DNA from 2 places in the Fundicoccus sp. Sow4_H7 genome. Region 2 is predicted to be linked to the other one. Evidence: predicted binding sites of a transcription regulator. Region 2 holds the regulator's gene; the other holds the start of a gene.
What was found. The regulator Rex, encoded in region 2, represses fermentation and respiration genes when NADH is low (regulators of the CRP and FNR family bind a similar motif). The targets are predictions, from matches to a motif close to TTGTGAANTANTTCACAA.
Positions count from the first base shown of each region.

Region 1: the regulator Rex is predicted to act here: its motif matches at 4,133-4,150, upstream of trhO (oxygen-dependent tRNA uridine(34) hydroxylase TrhO).

Region 1 covers NZ_JBQKME010000004.1:6,525-18,347, forward strand. Annotated here, with positions in the region: gene ACTQ54_RS05235 (transglycosylase domain-containing protein) at 1-3,042, opposite strand, end outside; gene trhO (oxygen-dependent tRNA uridine(34) hydroxylase TrhO) at 3,078-4,049, opposite strand; gene ACTQ54_RS05245 (diacylglycerol/lipid kinase family protein) at 4,277-5,167, shown strand; gene ACTQ54_RS05250 (DUF2187 family protein) at 5,265-5,639, shown strand; gene ACTQ54_RS05255 (hypothetical protein) at 5,674-6,642, opposite strand; gene ACTQ54_RS05260 (ribonuclease HI family protein) at 6,678-7,073, shown strand; gene ACTQ54_RS05265 (THUMP domain-containing class I SAM-dependent RNA methyltransferase) at 7,131-8,258, opposite strand; RNA gene rnpB (RNase P RNA component class B) at 8,331-8,698, opposite strand; gene gpsB (cell division regulator GpsB) at 8,712-9,065, opposite strand; gene ACTQ54_RS05280 (DUF3013 family protein) at 9,358-9,873, shown strand; gene prmA (50S ribosomal protein L11 methyltransferase) at 9,873-10,820, shown strand; gene ACTQ54_RS05290 (16S rRNA (uracil(1498)-N(3))-methyltransferase) at 10,820-11,584, shown strand; gene deoC (deoxyribose-phosphate aldolase) at 11,600-11,823, shown strand, end outside.
Region 2 covers NZ_JBQKME010000009.1:68,308-80,130, forward strand. Annotated here, with positions in the region: gene nrdD (anaerobic ribonucleoside-triphosphate reductase) at 1-93, shown strand, start outside; gene nrdG (anaerobic ribonucleoside-triphosphate reductase activating protein) at 123-695, shown strand; gene ACTQ54_RS09365 (HD domain-containing protein) at 1,302-1,940, opposite strand; gene ACTQ54_RS09370 (ArgE/DapE family deacylase) at 2,079-3,218, shown strand; gene ACTQ54_RS09375 (GNAT family N-acetyltransferase) at 3,245-4,105, shown strand; gene ACTQ54_RS09380 (ABC-F family ATP-binding cassette domain-containing protein) at 4,161-6,146, opposite strand; gene ACTQ54_RS09385 (redox-sensing transcriptional repressor Rex) at 6,346-7,005, shown strand; gene ACTQ54_RS09390 (co-chaperone GroES) at 7,199-7,465, shown strand; gene groL (chaperonin GroEL) at 7,515-9,140, shown strand; gene ACTQ54_RS09400 (polysaccharide biosynthesis protein) at 9,383-11,239, shown strand; gene ACTQ54_RS09405 (LCP family protein) at 11,266-11,823, shown strand, end outside.

The sequences.
Region 1 (11,823 bases), on a different contig from region 2:
GTCATAACTTACAGCGACATCATTAATATATTCTTGAGCTGAGATTTGTAGCTGATCATAAATTTCGCGATCAATGGTAGAATATACGCGATATCCACCGGTACGCAACTGTTCCTCAGCTTCTAAATAATATTCATTATAACGATCAACATCAGCATTAACGTCGTTCCAAATAGCGCTATCGTCTTGTACATTTAAACGCATTAATTGTTCAATAGCACCATTCATAATGGCTTGGTAAAGATAGGTTTGACGTTCTTCCTCACGTGGTTCAGTCGGTAAGAAATCCTTTGTGATGTCATAAGCCATGGCTTCTTCGTATTGTGCTTTTGAAATTTTTTGATCACGGTACATACGGAATAGTACTTCATGCATTCGGTCAATTCCAGCCTGTAAATTATCTCGAATCGTTCCATATTGATCATATGGGGTGTAATTATAAGGGTCTTGGGGTAAACCAATTAAGAATGCCGCTTGCGGTAAATTCACTTCATCTGGGTTAATGCCGAAAATACCTTCAGAAGCTTTGTCGATACCGGCAACATTATCGCCATTATTATTACGTCCAAATGGTGAAACATTGAGATAGGCAGCTAAAATTTCGTCTTTATCAAAATAATTTTCTAACCTTAAGGACAGCAATATCTCATTCGCTTTTCTAAAAAAAGTAACATCGTGACTCAGCATTTGTTGCTTAACTAATTGCTGGGTAAGCGTAGACCCACCAGTTCCTGTTCCAGGAGCCAGTACTTCTTGTAAGGCAGCACGAATAATGGCTTTTGGCATAATACCAGGATGCTCATAGAAATGTTCATCTTCTGTCGCAATTAAACCATCGATAATATAGGGAGAAATATCCTCTAATTCAACCGCTGTTCTTACCACATCTGAACGAATGCTTGCAATAGGTTCGCCATTACCATAATAGAGCACACTTTGTTGCTCTAAGCGGTGGAGATCTTCTGCCATTTCAGTTTCTGTAGGAGGTGTTGTATTTGATACTAGATAAGCAAAATATCCCGCAGCAGCCCCTACAGCCCCCGCACCTGCAAATAATAGGAGTAAAACTAAATAAAATGCAAGTCGTCTTAAAACATTAAAGAAAACATTGAAACTAAATATCGCCTTTTCTTTACCATCTAAATGGGATAGGGAGTAACGCTCTTTTTTCTCTTCTTTTTTCTTTAATTTTTCTTTTTCTTTAGCAGATAATATCGTTTGATCTTGGTCTGTTGCATTAATGATTGAACTTCCATTAAAGCTTAAGTCTTCATTTTTAGCAGATGCTACAACAACATCTTGAGCACTTACAGGCTCACCAGTTTGTGGCACTTCGACAATAAGTGGTGTAACTGTTGCAGTGGTATCACTAATCTGTGCATCTTTCGAACTAATATCGACAATGTTATCAGATGATTTTTCCGTTACAATCGCCTTTGCTTGTGTGACCATGACATCATCACTATGCGTGACACGTCGTTTAAACGGCCAAAATTTAAATCGATTAGGTGAGGGGAGAGCTTTTACGCTTTCAGATCGTAAAGCAGGTTCAGAATCAATGATAGCTTCTTCAGCAGAATTATTTATTTTTTTTGAAATATTTTTTGTTGAAGCTAGCATGGCTTCTTTTAATTCTGACGTATCAAGATAAACGGTATTGTCCGTTAACTTCCCTTTACGTGTCAGGGCTTTTCGCGAAATAATTTTGGTAGTCGCATGCTTGTCATCATTAGCTGTTTCAGCTTCATGTGAAATGGCTGGAATAACCTTAGTGGTTTCAAGATCATCCTCGTTCAGAATAAGGGGTTGATCCACCTGTTTTTGCTTTGCAGCGCTTTGTTTTTCATTAGATAAGGCTTCTTTACGGAAATTAGACTGATAGGTCCGTTTAATATCTTCTTCGGAATGTAAGTTTTCCAATTGGGCAATCCGAGCTTTACGACGTCGCTCTCTTTCAAAGGCTATATCTTCTGGTGAAGGGAGGTCAGCTTTTCGTTTACTTGATTGTTCTATATTTTTAGGCGGTGAACTGACTTGTTCTGTCTTTTTTGAATCCTTAGCTGATTCAATCATTGGTTGGCTAAATCGTTCTTCTTTGCTTGAATTGTCAACCGAGTCCGTTGAATCCACTTTTAGAAGCTGCTTTATCTGTTTGACTTGCTTAGTCGCTTCTGTAGCTGCTGCAAACTCTTGAGTCGCTTCATCTGCAGCAGGACCAGACCTTGTTATTGATCGTTCTTTTATAGTGTCATGTCTAATTTCTTTTTCTTTACGATCTACCGTTGCAGCTTGTTCAGTTGAAGTTACTTTTGTTTTTTCAGTATCAGCTGTTTCAGCTTTATCCTTTTGATATTGATTGCTAAAAGAGCTGCTTTGCTTAATAAACTCATCTAAGCGATGTTTATGTTCTTCATTTTTTAAGTTTTGAAGATAAGTCGCTTCATCTTCCTTACGTTTAAAGTAATCATCCACTACATCGTCTTTATAAGGATTATGTGTGGGGGTTGTATTCTCTTCAATTAAGGAATTGAATAACTTACGCGCATGCCGAATCGATCGATCTAACATCACAGACGTTTTTGGCGTCATCTTCGGTAATGGACGGCTTGCTTGGTTTTGTTCATTTTTTTGTCTGTTTTGATTCGTCAGCTTTTCTTCAGCTGCCAGGTCTTTCTTAGATTGATTTATATTTATTTTATTCGCTGTGTCTCTAGGAGGGAGTGAACGGCTAACTTTTTGTGAAAGTTTAACATCTTCCTTCTTAGAACTGTTTTCTTGCCTATGTTTGTCTTCACCTACAACAGCTTGACTTTGTTTTTGGCTTACTTGATATTCTTGTTCTTGCTTTTCTTTGAATTCATCGTAAAAATTATCCCATTTAAAGGATGTCGAAATGGTCGCTGGTTCTTTTGGCGATTCAAGCCGGTCTGAATGACCTTCTTGATTTGTATTTCCTGGGTAATCAAATGAGACATCATAATAATTAGAATCAGATGTTTGCTTTCTTGTATCTGGATTGTTTTTATGATTGTCCTTTGTCATTCATTCACCTACTTTCCAAATAGTTTTAATCTATCTTATGCTGTTTCTGATACATTAAGTGTTTCGCCAATTGCGTTTAAACGACTTTCCCATTCAGCAGTGGATAGACCATTTTCAGCAACATAACGGTTACGAGGGTGACAACGACATTTTGCTGAACAACCACGAACATATTTTGCTTCATTTTCTTCAGAAGCTAAAATTTGTTCGTTACATTCAGGGTTAGCACAGTTTACATAACGTTCACATGGTGTCCCGTCGTACCAATCTTTACCGATAACAGTCGGGTTAACACGGTTGATATCAACAGCAATGCGTTCATCAAACACATACATTTTACCTTCCCATAAATCCCCAAGTACTTCTGGATCTTTACCATAAGTATCAATACCACCATGTAATTGGGCAACATCCGAAAAGCCTTCTCTTAACATCCAACCAGAGAATTTTTCACAACGAACCCCACCTGTACAGTATACCACCACGCGTTTATCCATAAATTTCTCTTTGTTTTCACGAACCCAGTCTGGTAATTCACGGAAATTACGGATGTCTGGACGGATGGCCCCTTTGAAGTGACCTAAATCATATTCATAGTCATTACGTGTATCTAAAACAATGGTATCATCACTTAATAATGCTTCTTTAAATTCAGCAGGTTTTAAATATTTACCTGTCAGTTCTAATGGGTTGATATCATCTTCTAAATTTAAAGCAACGATTTCTTCACGGTGGCGCACAAACATTTTTTTGTGGGCATAATCGTCAGCTTCGTCTTCTTTAAACCATAGATCTTCAAAACCTTCTATGCTATGAATATAGTCTTTATATTTTTCTGTTTGTTCAATGGTTCCAGAAACCGTACCGTTAATTCCTTCTGAACCAACTAATACACGTCCTTTTAAACCGATTGATTTACAAAAGGCTAAGTGCTCACTCACAAAACGTTCAACATCGTTAATATGTTGATATTTATAAAATAATAAAACTCTAAATTCTTTTTCCAATATATTTCCTCCTTGTAGTTGCAAGCTACTATCTTTCATTATAACTATACATATTATACGAATTAATGAAAAAAAACTCAATATGATGATAAAATTCACAAAAACTTAAAGAGCCATTAACGTGATGGGTATCTTATTTCAATCTGATGACAAAGATTCGCACAAGCAAATGTCGTATGTTAAAATAAATTGAAAAGGGGGGAATAGAACTGGAAACTATATTATTAATTGCAAACCCTGGTTCAGGGCGCGGTTTAGCAGAAGACTATGCGAAACAATTGAGATATTTATTAGAAGAGAAGTATCAAGCTCGTGTCGAGATTTTCTTAACTGAAAAAGCAGGAGACGCCTTTAGGTTTGCGGCAGAGGCTAACAAAAACAATTTCGATACGGTCATTTGCTTAGGAGGGGACGGAACTGTCAATGAGACGATCAACGGTGTGTTTGAGAATGAACACTTACCCGTTTTTGGTTTCTTACCACTTGGAACGGTCAATGATTATGGACGGGTGTTAGGTTTTTCGCAAAACCCAGATGAGGCGATTCAACAATTTAAGGATATTGAAATTATTCAAAGTGATATTGCACAAATAAATGATCAAAAGTTTATCAATGTGGTCGCTATGGGTTCAATTTCTGAATCAGTTATGAATACTGATTCGGAGGATAAAAACCAGTTAGGCTTCTTAGCCTATTTAAAAGATGGTTTTTCTGCCTTTTTCCAACAACAAAGCTTACCTTTAGTAATTACAAATGCTGAAGGTGAAACTAAAAATCTACAAACCAGTTTGATTTTAATTGGTTTAACAGAATCTATTGCTAGTTTTGGCAACATGATGCCAAATGCAAGCTATGACGATGGTTTGTTGCATCTCATTGCAGTAAAAGGTGATACCCCTCTTGATGTCATTCGGGCGGTTTTGATGGGAGGCGACCGTACATCAGAATCAGACTATTTATATATCGCTTCTAGTCCATCTTTTGACATTGAAATTCAAAAAGAAGCTATCAACGACCTGGATGAAGTTTTGACCAACGTTGATGGCGACGAAGGACCCGCCTTACCGATACGATTAAAAACGTTAGCGCGTGCTTTAAACGTCATAAAACCTAAATAAATATCAGAAAAATCCTCATCTGATTTCTTTTTGAAAATATGTTATAATAGATAATGTAGAATGTTTACTGGGCCATTATTGAGAAAGAAGGGTTTCAATGGACGTTAAAGTAACAGGAACTAATCGTAGTATTATTGAGCAAGAGTTGCGCAGAGGTACGAGTAAGTCACGGATTGCGAATATTCTTGAAGTAGGTTATGCTGAAGGCTTAGACATGATTGAAAAAGTAAAAGAATCCATTCGACCGGATATCGGCGATAAGATTACTTTTACATTTCGAAATAGTCAAATGAAGGGGATTATTACTAAGTTATTAAGTAATAGTGCGGTTGTAGATATTTATTGGGAAGAATCCGATGAATTGATGCGCGATATTTGTGAGGATAAAACAATTGTAAATTTCAAAGACATTCAAAGTTTTATTACATTACCGCCACAAAAAGAAGATGCGGATATCAAATTTGAAGAATAGGAAAAAGCGACGTGATATAACATCCGTCGCTTTTTTAAATCGTTAAAATCTTTTCTAATTCATTCACGGCTTTTTGAAAATAAAATTCTGCTAGTTCAGATTCGGGCATAACCAATAGGTTGTCCATTTGGTTTTGCTGTAAAAATAAGACAAGCCAATCATTAGGCGTCGCAAATATTTGGGTCATATATGGATAGTAGATCATCGCGTGCAAATTGAAATGTTGCATGATTTCTGTTTCCAAATGAGGATTTTTTTGCTGACTATAGTCTTGAATCGCTTTGAGAGTATCTTTGTAGAAATTTTGCTGATAATAAGTTTGTAATTCGCTCATCGATAGCGTCGATTCTACACCGAACCAATTATAAGCTAGGTCACCCTTGTAGCCTATATTCAGCAAATAATGCAAGATATCATTTTTAACAAAATTTTCTAAACCAACTTCTTTTAATAAATATCTCAGCAGACCTTTGCTTTCCTCAATCGGCAAGTCGTAGATTTTCTTTAATTGGACTAAACACCCAAGAGGACCATCCTGGCTCATGGTCTGCGCAAGTTGTATGAGCTTATCTTCAGAAGGCGCTTGAGCGATAACATCACGTATTTCTTTGGTTTTTTGCCATTCATTCAATAGTTGAATGTAGTGGTCAGTGTCCTGATTATGTTCAAGTGTATAATCACGCAATTGATATAATTCAATGATAGCGTGATCTAGAGAGTATAAATAAGGAACGCTGATGGCATATAAGAAACGCACCATTTCATCTTGAAAACGATCGTTTTTATTGGGAAAATATTCTTGCCAAAGTTGGCCCAGCTGTTCATATTGTTTTAAAAAGAGAAATAACTTAACTAATTCATCAAATGCTGTTACACTGAAAGTAATCGCTAAGCTTTTTTTAAGCGCATCAATAGCTTCTTCATAGCGTTGACGTTGTAAAAAAGCAATGGCTTTTTGATAGAAGTTCTCAGCATTATTGGGTAATTCAATACGGTCTGACATTAATTTCACATCCTAGCAATTATTGAGGTGTTAACTTGATAAAAATTTATTGTGATGGAGCCTACCAGCTTTCAACAAAAAAAGCAGGTATTGGTATCCACTTTTACTTTGACGACGAACATGTTATTTATCGAAAATCATTTGACAATTTGCATGATAACCATGAAGCAGAGTTTTTAGCTGTTATTCATGCCTTAGAAGAGTTGAATCAGCGTCAAGTAGATAAGCAACAGTTAATTGTCATTCATACCGACAGTAAAATTGTTGCGTCATCCCTTGAGAAACAATTCGTCAAAAAACAACTTTATCATAACTTATTGATGCAAATCATTCAATTAATGCAAGCTTACCCCTTGGCATTTGTCAAATGGATTCCGGAAAAAGAAAATCTAGGTGCAGATGCCTTAGCGAGGCAGGCATTAAGGTTGTAGTTGAAAATCACCTCAAATCCAATTGGTTTTGAGGTGATTTTATATAAAAATGAGTGTTTATTTTTTCTTACCCCAATATTGATAAAAATCTACTTTTAAGGCACCATTATATAATTTACGTTTCTTAGTTGCTTTTTCACCATAAAAAGTTTCAAAACCTTCGTGGCTACTAAGAATGTATTTACTCCAAGTGGGCATTTGATTGTATACCTTACCCATTTGTTGGTATAGGGCTTCCACTTCTTCTTGATCCAACAGGCGGTCTCCATAAGGCGGATTACAGATTAAAATACCAAATTCTTTGTCCGTACGGAAGTCACTGAGTTGCATTTGTTTAAATTCAATACTATTGCCGACACCAGCAGCTTCGGCATTACGTTTTGCAATTTCAATCATGCGACCATCGATATCTGTTCCTAAAATATCTAATTCAATATCGTGATTAATAGCAGCTTTAGCTTCTTGACGTACTTCACTCCAAACTTCTGGATGTAAATTATCCCAACTTTCCGCCGCAAAACTACGATTTAAGCCTGGCGCAATATTATGGCCAATCATAGCGGCTTCAATTAGGATGGTGCCTGAACCACAAGTAGGGTCGTATAAAGGTCGGTCTGGATACCAAGTCGTTAACATTACCAATGCTGCTGCCATATTTTCTTTTAAAGGAGCGCCACCTTTTTCGGTACGATAACCTCGTTTAAACATACTTGATCCACTAGTGTCAATTGTTAACAAGACATGGTCTTTTAAAATAGCTACTTCAATTGGATATAAAGATCCCGTTTCACTTAAAGGGTTTTTACGATGGTAATAATCCATCATCTTTTTTGCGATAGCTTTTTTTACTATTCTTTGGACATTTGGGACACTGTGTAATTGTGATTTAATGGATTTACCGCTGACAGGAAATTCTGCATTTAAAGGTAGGACTTCTTCCCAGGGAAGGGCATAAGTTTGGTCAAATAAGCTTTCAAATGATTTGGCATTAAATTCACCAAAAATAATTTTAATGCGATCAGCTGTTCGTAACTGAATATTCGTTTTAGCAATATCTTTTGCTGTCCCTTCAAAGCGGACACGGCCGTTTTCCACTTGGGTGTGATAACCAAGATTTTTTAATTCATTATTGACTAAAGACTCGATACCTGCAGCAGCAGTAGCGATTAAAGGATATGTTTTCATAGAGACTCCTTTGCGTTATTTATTATAAAAAAAGACTCTTTTACAAGAGTCTAGGTTACCTATTTAGTAAATTTCGATAAGCCATGTTCTGTAAAAATGGATTTGATAGGTGCCCATCCATTTTTGGTAATCATCTATCTACATTATAAATGTCTTTTGTCCCGTTGAATTCCAGTCAAAAAGCGCCCCTACCAATGTTTGGGTTGCTCGCTCGAGGGGTTTACCGCGTTCCACCTTCATGTTTCCATGAAGTATCGTCACTGTGGCACTTTACAGCTTACTAATTCATAGCCTAGAGGCCTTAGAATGTTTAGCCGCCGTTAGTTTAAAAAACTACCTTAGCTTATTGTTTGGCTAAGCACGAACACTACAAGCATCTCAGCTTGTGCGAGTATGGACTTTCCTCAGCTAATAAATATTAACTGCGATTACCTAAAATTTACTATGTGTGAATTATTTAGTTGATTGGGTGAAATTGGTTGTATTATCTGTGTTATTGATTCTAGAACCAAACACATGTTTTTCAAGATTTGATAAGCGTTTTAAAATATCAAAATTTGTTACACCACTACCAGGAGATGCCGGAACATTTTTCTTCGTTAAGGCTAACTGTTTCGTTAAGTCATCCACTTTACTTACTAAACGTTCGTTTTCGTTTTTTAAATAAGCGACATCTTTTTGGTAAGAGTCATAATCTCGAATAATACTATCTAAATATTCATCCACTTCTGCAACATTGTAACCACGCATTGCTTTATTGAATTCTTTCTTAAATATATCTTTTGCGGTCAGGTTTTTTTCCGCCATTATAATCACCTCTATATTGAATTATCTTTTTACGAAACTAAGTTTATATGTAAAAATAAATATCGGTCCAAGTTACGCATAGTATGTTACTATTTTACCACAGCTATTTCAAAAGAAATCGTGTATCTTTATAACTTTTTAATAAAAAATTGTGACAAACTACCGTATAAATCATTATCTATCTTAAGGCTAGTAAAAGTCAAGTAAAGTTTAAAGTTCTTGTCAGCTTATGATAAAGATTGAAAAAATGCCTTCTCTCGGTCATAATAAGATAAAAGTAGGTGAAAGGTCAATGGGAAAAAGTAATATTTTAGCTGTTTTAGAACAATTAATTCAAGGCCAGCATTTTCAATGTGAATGGGGGATTGAATGGAACGAGCAACAGCACTATTTTGAAGTGATATTTCAATTTAGTTTACCCAATCCAGATGGCAAAATATTTAATGATGCATTAGGAAATAGTATACAATTTACAAATATTCCATACGAAACGAGTATACTATTTTACAATCAAGATTATTTAAATGTAGAGCAAAGTAATTATATTGCAAGTATCCCGATTAGTCATACACAGGGGATTGCTTATGGGGAATTATTTGCGATTATTAAATACTTAAAGTACTTAACTAGCGGCGTTCGTGTTGAATGGCTAGATTATTTAGATGAAGCAGGCGATGGCGAAATGTTTGAAGTTGCTTGGAGTGATCATGACTTTAATCAAATTAAGAAAGGTTTGATTGAAACCAATCGCTATAATGATGCGCCAGTATTTTTCCCACACAATGAAATTCAAGGAGGGTTTTTTTAATGGCGGAAGATTATTTTCAAATAACCGTTATATCATCAGTGAAGGAAGCTGACCAAATTGATTTAATTAATCATGTCTTATTTGAAGCGGGTGCATTAGGTACACAAGTCAGTTATGCAGCAGGTTACTTGGAAAACCATCCTGATTTGTTTGGAGAAATACCATTAGAATTACCGGACTGGTATTTAAAACATGCAACTGAGGTTGAAGGTTATTTTGATACATTGCCGAATAAAACAGATATTCAAGGTGAATTAGAACGCATGTTTCCTTCGACTGAATTTACCATTACTGATGGCAAAATTGATCATGAAAATTGGCAAAAGAACTGGATGAAATATTATCAGCCTGAATTTATTTCACGCTTTATTACCATTGTGCCACATTGGGAGACTTATGAAGCTAAGGAAGGCGAGAAAGTTATTTATTTGGATCCGGGTCTGGCTTTTGGAACGGGAAATCATCCGACGACGCGCTTGAGTATTCAAGCACTAGAGTTGTATATGCGGGCTAAAGATGAAGTGGTCATCGATGTGGGAACTGGGTCAGGTATTTTAGTCTTTGTGGCAGACCTGCTTGGAGCCAGCCAAGTGCTAGGTTTAGACTTAGACCCGCAAGCGGTGGATAGTGCTAATAATAATTTGGAGCTACAAAGGTCTGTCAAGGGTAGTATCACCTTCAAAGTCAATAATTTACTAGAAGGTGTTGATTTAAAGGCTGATATTATTGTGGCGAATATTTTACCTCATATTTTAGTGGACTTGTTGGATGATGCGATTAGGTTACTCAACCCTGCAGGCTTCCTCATTTTAGGTGGCATTTTAGTTGAAAAGGCTAATGAATTATTAGCAGTTGTTGAAAAACATGATGAGCTTGAATTAATCCAACGGATGGAATACAAAAATTGGGTGAATTTTGTGGTTCAATTGAAAGATGGGCAGGACTAATGCAGAGATATTTTGTTGAAGAATTAACAATAAATATTGGCGATATTATTCGTTTAAATAGCGATGATAGTCACCATTTGATTCGTGTCATGCGGGCGCGGCAAGGGATGGAAGTTTTTGTTGTGACGCAAGAAAAAGATGTTTTCATTGCTGCCTTTCAACAAACAGGACCTGATGGTCTAGCAGCAGTCAAAATTATTGCGGCGCATCCACAAAAAGTTGAATTGCCGGTTAGTGTAACGATTGCTTGTGGTTTGTCTAAAAATGATAAAATAGATTTGATTGTTCAAAAAACGACAGAATGCGGTATGGCTGCTTTTATTCCTTTAGCTTTGGAACGGGATGTCGTACAATGGACAAGCGCTAAAAGTATTAGTAAACAAGAGAGGCTGGCAAAAATTGCTAAAGAGGCAGCAGAGCAAAGTCACCGCCAGTACATTCCTGCTATACAGGATCTGATGAATCTTAAGCAACTGATGTCAATTCGAAATGATTATGATGTTTGTTTGGTTGCTTACGAAGAAGATGCCCGTTCGACAGAACATTCACAGCTGCGTCAAGTATTTAATGAGCTTGAGGAAGGTCAAAAAATATTAATTGTGTTTGGTTCTGAAGGTGGTATTAGTCCTAATGAAATCGAGCTGTTGAAAGACAATGGGTTTATTAGTTGTAGTTTAGGACCGCGAATTTTACGTGCTGAAACGGCGCCGATTTATTTTTTAAGTGCTTTAAGTTATAAAATGGAATTAGTAAATACTTTTTGAAAGAAGGAATATTAAATGCGTTTAGCTAAATATATTGATCACACTTTATTAAAGGCCGATGCGACTCAAGAAATGATTGAAAAACTATGTCAAGAAGCGATTGACTATGACTTTATGTCTGTTTGTGTGAATCCAGTTTGGGTTAAATATGCTAGTAAATTATTAGATGGAACTGATGTTAAAGTTTGTACTGTTATTGGTTTCCCTCTAGGAGCTAATGCGACAGAAACGAAAGTCTT
Region 2 (11,823 bases):
TTAACTGCCGATCAAGTTTTAGCAGAAGATGCGACCCGCGCCATGAACAAAGAAACCCGCATGCGTATTTTAAGTCATTTAGATAAGTACTAGGGATATTTATTAAAGGAAAGAGGTTTTAAATGGTTTATAATCCCAAGCCTGCTGAATGGACGGCCGAACGTTTTACAAAAAATAAAATTGCTGACTATAAACCATTTAATTTTGTAGATGGCGAAGGCGTGCGTTGCAGCATTTATGTCAGCGGTTGTCCCTTTAATTGTGCCGGTTGTTATAATAAAATTGTGCAAGATTTTAATTATGGGATTGACTATACGCTGGAGTTGGAAAACCAGATTATTGCTGATTTGCGCCAGCCCTATGTACAAGGGATGACATTGTTGGGGGGCGAGCCCTTTCTCAATACACCGGTTTTGTTGCAGCTGGCGAAGCGGATTCGGTATGAATTTGGAAATAGCAAAGACATTTGGGCTTGGAGTGGCTATTATTACGAAGAGCTCTTGCAAGAAACTGACGACAAATTGGAGTTGCTTTCCTATGTCGATATTTTGGTTGATGGCCGCTTCGAACTTAGTTTGCGCGATCTGACCTTGCGCTTTCGCGGCAGCAGCAACCAACGCATCGTGGATGTCAAAGCCAGCCAAGCCCAAGGCAAACTTGTGCTTTGGCAAAACGGCAACTACGATCACAACTAAAATAAATATCGCTGTTTTATTTATGAGTGAGTGATTTTTGAATATGGAGAGGAAAATAGCCAGAACGTTCATTGTGAACTTACTGGCTATTTTAAATTGGGATTTTTTTAGGCTCTTTTTGTGTTGTGACAGGGGAAAGATGCAAGAACATGTCGTTCTGGGTTACAACTGACAAACAGGTCCAAAAATTGTGTAAATTAATTTAGTTATCGTGCGCGCTCGTTTGAAAAGGATGTTTCATCCGAGCGGACGGCCCGCGCTCGTTTGAAAAGGATGTTTCATCCGAGCGGCTGACTCGCGCTCGTTTGAAAAGGAGGTTTCATCCGAGCGGTATGTTCGCGCTCGTTTGAAAAGGTGATTTCATCCGAGCGGCTGACTCGCGCTCGTTTGAAAAGGTGATTTCATCCGAGCGGCTGACTCGCGCTCGTTTGAAAAGGTGATTTCATCCGAGCGGACGGCTCGCGCTCGTTTGAAAAGGTGATTTCATCCGAGCGGACGGCCCGCGCTCGTTTGAAAAGGAGGTTTCATCCGAGCGGCTGACTCGCGCTCGTATGAAAAGTGGATTTCATCCGAGCGGCTGGTTCGCGGTCGTACGAAAAGTGGATTTCATCCGAGCGGATCACTCGCAATTAATCTTTCGTAACTCGCAGTGTAATATTTCTTAAACGCATCTTCATCCGCCAAAATCGTTTGTAGAATTTCCATTTGTTCTTTATTATTCTTCGTTTCAAGCCAAAAATTCATATAAGAATTCGGGCCATATTTATCAACCATATGATTATAAACAGCTTCGTAGTTTTCTTCTTGATTAAAGTCAGGATGGTAACTAAGTTGGAATTGGATGCAGCGGTCCAAAACTCTTTGAAAGTCAATATCACGGTCGGCTTCGGCAATGATTTTTCCGTAAATTGAACGGGGTGGTTCTAGGCGAGAGGCGCGATGGTCTTCTGCGGCTTCAGCCATGGTTTTGATTTGCTCAGTTGAAAAATACATTTTCAATTGCTCATCATTTTCGATTATCAATCCTGATGCGCGTTCATGTCCTTCACGTCCTTGACGTAAACCGAGGTCATGGAAAACAGCAATGGTATAGACCATATCAAGGTCTACATCATAATCAGCGGCAATTTCTAAACTGTTTTTGATGACTTGATAGACATGGTCAGGTTGGTGGGCGCCATCAAATTGTTTGTATTGAGGAATAATGTCGTTTTCAAAGTACTGTTGGAGTTGTGGGTCAAGCATGATTATCACCTAATTTCTGTGTTTCTCCTATTATAAACGAACTTTGAATATGATGCAGAGATATTTATTCAAAGCTTGATTTTTATTTTTTTAGGAAAGAAGTTGTATACTAGAAGTAAATACATTAGGAGGCGCACGATGAATAAAGAAGAAAAAATTGCGATTTTGCAAGATATGATTCGGATTAAATCGGTTAATGACCATGAAACAGAAGTGGCGAATTATTTTAAAGATTTATTGGCTAAACATGGTATTGACTCGGAAATTGTGGAATATGAAGGTAATCGAAGTAATTTAGTCGCCGAATTGAAAGGCAATGAAGATGGCAAGGTTTTAGCTATTAGCGGTCATATGGACGTGGTTGCGGCAGGTGATGAATCGGAATGGATCTATCCACCGTTTGATGCGGTCATTGAAGATGGTAAAATGTATGGGCGCGGAACAACCGATATGAAGGCGGGGACCACAGCCCTAGTATTAGCGATGATTGAACTGAAGGAATCTGGTCGTCCGTTCAATGGTAAAATTAAACTTTTAGCTACCTTTGGGGAAGAAATTGGAACTTTAGGGGCCAAGCAATTAACGGAATTAGGTTATGCAGACGATTTGGACGGTTTGTTAATTGCAGAACCGAGTGGAGCAAAATCACTTATCTCTGCTCACAAAGGTTCGATTAGTTACAAAGTTGTTTCCAAAGGTAAGGCGGCTCACAGTTCTATGCCACAAGAGGGCATCAATGCCATTGAACAATTAAATATCTTCATGTCTAAAATTAGTCCTGCGATGGCGGAAGTTATTGACCAATATGAAAGCGAGAAATTAGGGCGGACGACCCACGCCATTACACTTATTAGTGGGGGCACACAAGTTAATAGTATTCCTGAAAGCGCGGCTCTTGAAGGTAATATCCGTTCGATTGCTGAATTTGATAATGCGAAAATTCATGATTTGTTCAACAACATTATTTCTGAAATTAACGAAGAAATCGATGGGAAATTAGAATTAACCTTTACGCAAAATAATTTTCCAGTGGATATGCCGGAAGATTCTGACTTAATTCAAGCGGCGAAAAAAGTGGTAGGTGATTTACCGATTGTTGGTCTATCAGCCACTACAGATGGGGCACAGTTTAGCCAAGCAGACAAAACATTTGATTTCCTTATTTTTGGTCCTGGAGAACCGACCTTGCCGCACCAAGTTAACGAGTTTGTCAAAGTGGATGAATATATTGAATTTATTGATATCTTCCAAGACATTATTGTAGAATATTTAGCATAATTATAATAAATATCAGGAGACATTCGATGCGTGTTGAAAGTTTTAAATCATTAAGTGAAAAGCAAATCCAAGAAATATTAGCTTTAGAAGAGTTGGTCCACCAGCATGATGGAACATACCGCGATATTTATTTGGATAATCGTTTTAATTTTGATCCTGAAATGCCGGCGTTTAGGCTCGCCTATGATCAAAATGAGCTAGTGGCTTGCCTGGCGATTTATGCGGATAGCCAAGAAGATGCGGAATTGACGCTGATTGTGCATCCGCAATATCGACGCCAATCGTTGGCTTCGCGCTTAATTAAAGCGGCAAAAGAAGAGATGGAAGCTTATGGAATTGAGCAGCATGTTTTTGTGAGTGAACGAAACTTCTTAGAGAAAATACCTCACTGGCAGCGGAAATTTTATTGGAATGAAGATGAAGTGGAATGGTTGATGGAATGCCCTGCTGCGTCAACCGCCCTCGGTACAGACTCCTTTACAATTCGGCTGGCTACTATAACAGATACGGCGGCGATCGCAGGTTTTCAAGCTGAAGCTTTTGATTCTTCTTACGAGGAGGCTTTGTTATATGCAGAAGGAGCCTTAGAGGATGAGACGCATCGTTTATATGTTTTTGAAAATACAAAAGGGGAACTTTTAGGGTCTACATCGGTAAACTTAACCGAAGAATATTATTATTTTTTTGGTTTAGCTATTGCTGCGAAATTTCAAAATAAAGGGCTGGCTCAGCGGTTGATTCCGCAATTAATGCAGCTGTTATGGTGTGAGGAACCCTTGCCTTTTCGCTTAGCTGTCGAAAAAGAAAATACCAAAGCGATTCATATTTATCAAAAAAGTGGCTTTCGTTTATTGACCGAAGTTATTTATTTATATGAAAAGCTCTAAATAAATAATCCAAACTTAAAATGATAGTAATTATCATCATAAGTTTGGATTTTTTCTATTCTCTCAAGTCTGGATTTTCTTCCAAAAAGTCTTCCAGTTCAATGCTGGCAATTTCCCATTCTTCAAGGGCTAAATCTTGTTGCTGGGTCAAGGTGTCTAATTCAATCGTTAAGTCATGTAAGTCTGCTTGTGAATTTTCCTGGGCGGCTGCGGCCATTTGTTCATGGATGGCTTCGATACTCGCTTCCAGTTCGTCATTTCTTTTTAGGGCGTTTTCTACAGCGTTCGTGAGTTTTCTTAGTTCACGGCGTAGGATTTTCCCTTGTTCGTATTTATTGACCTTATTGGTCGTTTGCGTTGTGTTCGAATTAGTGTCATTTATGCTAGCTTGTTCACTTTTTTCTAAGGCTTCAATGGCGTTAAGTTCTTCTTTTTTCGCGACATAATAGTCATAATCACCTAAGTAAAGTGTGGAACCTTCACTCGATATTTCTAAAACCTTTGTCGCGATTCGATTAATAAAGTAACGGTCATGAGAAACAAACAGTAGGGTACCGTTGTATTCTATCATGGCTTCTTCAAGAATTTCTTTGCTATCGATATCCAAGTGGTTAGTTGGCTCGTCGAGTAAAAGGGTATTATCATGTTTGGTAGCTAACAAGGCTAAAGAAAGGCGGGCTTTTTCACCACCACTTAACATGGACACTTTCTTTTCAACGGCTTCACCTGAAAACAGAAAACTGCCTAAAATGCTACGGATTTGCCATTCGTCGGTTGTATCATGGGCGCGCCAAAGGGTTTCTAAAACCGTTAAGTCTGGGTTTAGGGTATTAACATTTTGGGCGTAGTAGCCAATTGAAACGCCGGTCCCATATTGGACACTACCTGCCAAAGGCTCAAGTTGGCCAATTATCGTTTTTAACAAGGTTGTTTTACCTATTCCGTTGGGGCCAACAATGGCGATGGCGTCATGGCGGCGAAGATCCAATTCGATATCTGATGCGATAGGCTGATTGTCTGAATAGCCAATCGATAGGTCGTTTGCTGCTAGCACACGTTCACCACTATTATGGTTGGCAGAAAATTGAATTCTTGGGGCACGTGGATCTTGCTTAGGCTTTTCGATTCGCTCCATTTTTTCTAATTGTTTTCGTCTACTTTGTGCGCGCTTGGTGGTTGAAGCACGGACAATATTTCGTGCGATAAAATCTTCAAGCTGACTGATTTTTGCTTGTTGTTGGTTATACAGCTTGATTTCTTGTTCCAGTCGGTTTGCTTTTTCTTCAATGTAGTAGGAATAATTACCTTTATAGGTATGCAAAGTATTGAGTCTAAGTTCAATGACTTGGTTAGCAACCTTATCTAAAAAATAGCGGTCATGTGAAACAATGAGTAAAGCACCGCGGTAACTATTTAAATACTGTTCCAACCACGCTAGCATATCCATATCTAAATGGTTGGTAGGCTCGTCTAAAATAAGCAAATCGTATTTCATTAGGAGAAGTTGTGCCAATGCTAGTCGGGTCTTTTGTCCGCCGGATAAGGATTGCACAGCTGTATCGTAATCTTCTTCATAAAAGCGAAAGCCATGTAAAACGGTCCGGATTTCTGACTCGATTGCATAAGCATTTTCTTCTTCTAACTTGATGAGTAAGCGGTCATAGGTCGCTAGAGCTTCTTCGTAAGCTATAGAAGTTGGATCTTCAGCTAATGTTGCTAATTGTTCAGCAGCTGTCGCTGCTTGCTCACGTAATAATAAGGTTTCGCGAAAGACATAAAGCATTTCTTCCCAAATAGTCCGTGTAGAGTCAATAACGACATGTTGTTCTAAATAACCGATACGAACATCACGGGCTTTGGAAATTGTCCCGCTAGATAAAGGTTCTAATCCCATTATTTGTTTAATTAAAGTTGATTTACCAACCCCATTACGCCCAACAAGGGCAATGCGGTCATTTGTTTGGATACTAAAGGATACGTCTTCAAAAAGAACCGTATCTGCAAAACGTCTAGCAAGTTGATTGGCTTGTAATACAATCATTATAATTCTCCTTCACTTTACAGCTAAGTTGATTATACCAAATCAATTGACAATTAATAGATGAAAGCTGATTAAAAAAGATTGTTAACTTTTTAGATAACTTTTGTTCCAATAAATGTTTGAGGGTGGTATACTATTAACAAATATATTTGATTCAGTATACTATAACCAATACTGGATTGTGAAAGTGGGTTGAAGAATGAGTAAAGCAATACCAAAAGCCACAGCCCGACGTTTACCGATTTACCACCGATATTTACGTTTTCTACAAAATTCAGGGAAAAAGCGTGTTTCCTCAACCGAGTTAGCTGAAGCTGTTAAAGTCGATAGCGCCACGATTCGTCGTGATTTCTCTTATTTTGGTGCCTTAGGTAAGCGCGGATATGGCTATGATGTTGATTATTTATTAGAGTTTTTCGGTAAGACGCTAAACCAAGATCGATTAACATCTGTTGCTCTTGTGGGTGTAGGTAGTTTAGGAAATGCGCTTATTAATTATAATTTTAGAAAAAATAATAATGTTCGTATCAGTGCTGCTTTTGATATAAATCCTGAAGTAATAGGAACAATTCGCTCAGGTGTGCCAATCTATTCGATGGATGACTTGGAAGAGATGATTGAAGAGCAGCAAATTGAAGTTGTTATTTTATCTGTCCCTCAAGAAACAGCGAGTGAGGTCGTTGATCGTTTAATTGATTCAGGTATCCGTGGCATCTTGAATTTTACCCCGCTAAGATTTGATGTCCCTAAATCGGTTCGCGTTCAAAATGTCGATTTAACCAATGAATTATTAACCCTTATTTATTTTATTGACAGTAATATGGATGAAGCGGATGACGATTCTGAATACTTTGATTAACCAAATTAGGATAGAGATAAAGATAAAGAGCCTTGCACTTGGCTCTTTTTTATTTTGCCTTTAAGGAATGTTTAAACTATATTTTTTTTGCCTTAAATGCTTGCTTTTTATAGGTAGATAGCTTATTATAATAAATGTATTGGCACTCTAGTGTATCAAGTGCTAAATTAAAAATATTCGGAGGGATTCAAAGATGTTAAAACCTTTACAAAAAAGAATCGTTGTTAAATATCCTGAAGTGGAAGAAACAACAGCAAGTGGTATTTTATTACCAAGCTCTGCTAAAGAAATGAAGCACACAGGTATAGTTGAAGCTGTTGGTGCTGATATTGAAGAAAAAGATGGCGTTAAAGTTGGCGACCAAATTATTTTTGAACAACATGCTGGAACAGAAGTTACCTATGAAGGAACAGAGTATTTAGTTATCGATATTAAGCATGTTTTAGCAGTTTTATCATAATTTGAACAGTAAAATCTAGTATTTATTTATATAAAGGAGAGTTTATTTAATGGCTAAAGAATTGAAATTTTCAGAAGACGCACGTGCGTCGCTCTTACGTGGTGTAGATGTTTTAGCAAACACGGTTAAAACAACTCTAGGACCAAAAGGTCGTAATGTTGTTTTAGATAAAACTTACGGCTCACCATTAATTACAAATGATGGTGTAACCATTGCTCGTGAAATCGAATTAGAAGACCGTTTTGAAAATATGGGAGCACAATTAGTATTAGAAGTTGCTTCAAAAACGAATGATGTAGCGGGTGACGGAACAACTACTGCAACTGTTTTAACACAAGCAATTGTACGTGAAGGTTTGAAAAACGTTACAGCAGGTGCGAACCCAGTTGGCGTTCGTCGTGGAATTGAAAAGGCAACTAAAGTTGCGGTTGAAGCTTTACAAGAATTATCTCAACCAGTTGATTCAACTGAATCGATTGCACAAGTTGCTTCGGTTTCATCTGGGGACGCAGAAATTGGTCGTTTAATTGCTGACGCCATGGAACGTGTAGGTAAAGACGGTGTGATTACCATCGAAGAATCTAAATCGATTGAAACAGAGTTATCGGTTGTTGAAGGTATGCAATTTGACCGTGGTTATTTATCACAATACATGGTAACCGATAATGAAAAAATGATCGCAGACTTAGAAAGCCCAGTGATATTTATTACAGACCGTAAAATTAGTAACATTCAAGATATCTTGCCATTATTAGAAGAAGTGATGCAATCTGGTCGCCCATTATTAATTATTGCTGAAGATATCGATGGTGAAGCATTACCAACGCTAGTATTAAACAAATTACGTGGTACATTAAATGTTGTAGCAGTTAAAGCGCCAGGATTTGGTGACCGTCGTAAAGAAATGCTAGAAGATATTGCGATTTTAACTGGTGCAACTGTTATTTCTGAAGAATTAGGTTACGAATTAAAAGATGCGAAGCCAGAGCACTTAGGGCATGCAGGTAAAGTAAATGTAACGAAAGACTCAACAACGATCATCGAAGGTGCTGGAGAAAAAGCTGCTATTGAAAATCGTGTGATATTATTACGTGCACAAGCTGAAGAAACCACTTCAAGTTATGACCGTGAAAAATTACAAGAACGTATCGCTAAATTAGCGGGCGGCGTAGCTGTGATCAATGTTGGTGCTGCAACTGAAACGGAACAAAAAGAACGTAAATTACGCATTGAAGACGCGCTAAATGCAACACGTGCTGCCGTTGAAGAAGGTATTGTCCCTGGTGGTGGTGTGGCTTATATTAATGTGATTGATAAGGTTGCTGCCATTCAAGCAGAAGACGATGAAGCAACGGGTGTGAAAATCGTTGTTCGTGCTTTAGAAGAGCCAATTCGTCAAATTGCTTACAATGCTGGTAAAGAAGGATCAGTTGTCGTGGATACACTTCACCGTTCAGAAGCTGGCATTGGATACAATGCTGCAACAGATACCTTTGAAAATCTAATTGATGCGGGTATTGTTGACCCAACTAAAGTAACGCGTTCAGCTTTACAAAATGCTGCTTCTGTTGCTGCTCTATTATTAACGACTGAAGCGGTTGTAGCTGACATTCCATCTGAAAATGATGCTGCCGCTGCCGCAGCTATGGGTGGAGGCATGGGCGGAATGATGTAATTCCCCCAAATAAATACTACTATTCAAAACCACTGTATTGATTCAATTCAATACGGTGGTTTTTTGTTTTATTATGAATTCATCTACAATTTATTGCAAAAATTTCTGTTTGATGAAAATAATTAATTTTTTTTAACTAAATATCACTAAAATCATGTATAATGAAATAAATATTTGCTATAACCGTTTGATTTAACGTTTTGTCAATTAGTTTTAAAAATTTTAAGTTGCGAGGTTATGAAATGAATGAAAAATTAAATTTATCAAAGTTAATTGTTAAATATGTGGAAATGCTAACGCCATTTCAGAAAAAATCCATCTGGCTTTTTGCCGATTTAACAATATTTGCAATAGGTACTTTATTAGCCAAATTACTCTACTTAAGTATAATTGAATTATCTTTTCGATTTATAATCGTTTACATTCTTCTAGCTTATTTTATTTATTTACTGGTAAAACGATTTGTTCCGATGAGTTCAAGTATCACACGCTACCACGGCGTGCTTGATTATGTGTATCTTTTTGCAACTATCATTTTTTCCTTTACAGCAACTGGCTTAATTAATGCCCTGTTTTTTAAACAAATATCACTGCGGTTTATATTTCTATCCGCTATGATTAGTGCATTGCTTGCGGTTAGCTTGCGGGTTTTATGGTATATTATTTATTTGTACCGGAATTATCATAGTGATGGAACTGATTTACAACGAAAAGTTGTCTTGATTGGGGCAGGTGATGGTGGTTCTATTTTTATGCAAAACTACCGTCGTCGACCAGAAGGGATGAATGTTGTCGCTGTTTTGGATGATGATCCTGCAAAACGTCATCAAAAAATTGGTGGGGTTACGATCGTTGGTGGCCTAGAGGCTCTTCACCAGGTAATTGTGGATTACAAAGCGAATGAAGCGGTGATTGCCATCCCTTCATTAAAACCAGAAGAGTATGAACGTATCATTAAAATAAGTAATGATGAAAAGATTAAAGTTTATAAAATGCCTGATGTGGAAGATGTTTTACTAGGAATCCATCAAAATGATGCTCCTTTAAAAGAAATTGATATTGCCGATTTATTAGGACGTGACGAAATTGCTTTGGATGAGGCACCTTTACATAAAGAAATTGAAGGTAAAGTTATTGCCATTACAGGAGCGGGTGGATCGATTGGCTCCGAAATCGCTCGTCAAGTGAGTCGTTTTAACCCAGCCAAAGTTTTATTAATTGGGCATGGAGAAAATTCTATTTATCTCATCAACCGTGAGTTAAATTCGATTCGAAATGATTTGATTCAATATGTGCCGATCATTGCGGATATCCAAGATTACAATCGGATATTACAAATTTTTGAAACAGAACAACCTGATATTGTCTACCATGCAGCAGCCCATAAACATGTGCCACTGATGGAGATAAATCCGACAGAAGCCTTGAAAAACAATATTTTAGGGACCTACAATGTGGCTCGTGCAGTCGATATGGCAAAAGTTCCGAAAATGGTGATGATTTCAACGGATAAAGCGGTGAATCCTCCGAATGTAATGGGTGCAAGCAAACGAATAGCTGAATTAATCGTCACAGGTTTTAACGAAGTTAGTGAATCGTCTTACTGTGCGGTTCGTTTTGGGAATGTTTTAGGAAGTCGAGGAAGTGTGATTCCATTATTCAAAAAACAAATTGCAGAAGGTGGACCTGTTACGGTTACCGACTTTAAAATGACTCGTTACTTTATGACCATTCCGGAAGCAAGTCGCCTGGTGATTTATGCGGGGACATTTGCTGAAGGTGGAGAAGTCTTTGTTTTAGATATGGGAGAACCTGTAAAAATCCTTGATCTGGCCAAGAAAATGATTCTACTTTCTGGCTATACTGTTGATGAAATTGGTATTATTGAAGTAGGTAAACGACCAGGTGAGAAATTATTTGAAGAACTGATTACTTCTGAAGAAGCGACCAAGCGTCGCGTCAATGAAAAAATTATTGTCGGAAAAGTTATGACCATGTCACTTGACGAAATAAATAAATTTATCAAAGAACTTGATGCAACTCCGCAAAAAGCTTTAAAAGAAAAAATTATTGAATTTGCTAATTCAACAACACAATGATAAACCATTTGAATGGAGAAAAATACATGAAATTAAGATTGTCTTGGTTATTTATTAGTTTATTCGTTGTTGTTTCATATTTATTACCATCAATTTCAGTTAAAGCTGAGGAAGAACAAACGGATCCCAGCTTTTCCATTCTTTTACTGGGTGTGGATACAGGAGATTTAGGTAGAATAGAACAAGGTCGGTCAGATGTTTTGCAAATTATGACTGTTAACCCAATGGACAAACATATCACTTTATCAAGTATCCCAAGAGATACTTATGTCAATATTCCAGGCTATTATATGGATAAAATCAACCATGCTTATGCCTTTGGTGGCGTTGATTTATCCAAAGAAACCGTTGAAGGCTGGCTTGATATTAAAATTGACCATTATGTAGTCGTTAATATGAGTGGTTTAAAAGAAATTGTGGATGCCGTTGATGGTGTTACCGTGGTCCCACCAACTACTTTCTCAATTGGTAACTACTACTTTGTCGAAGGTGAAGAAACTTACTTAGACGGCGATGCAGCCTTAGCTTATGCTAGAGAACGCTATACTTCTGGCGGTGACTATGCCCGTCAAGCTAGACAGAGA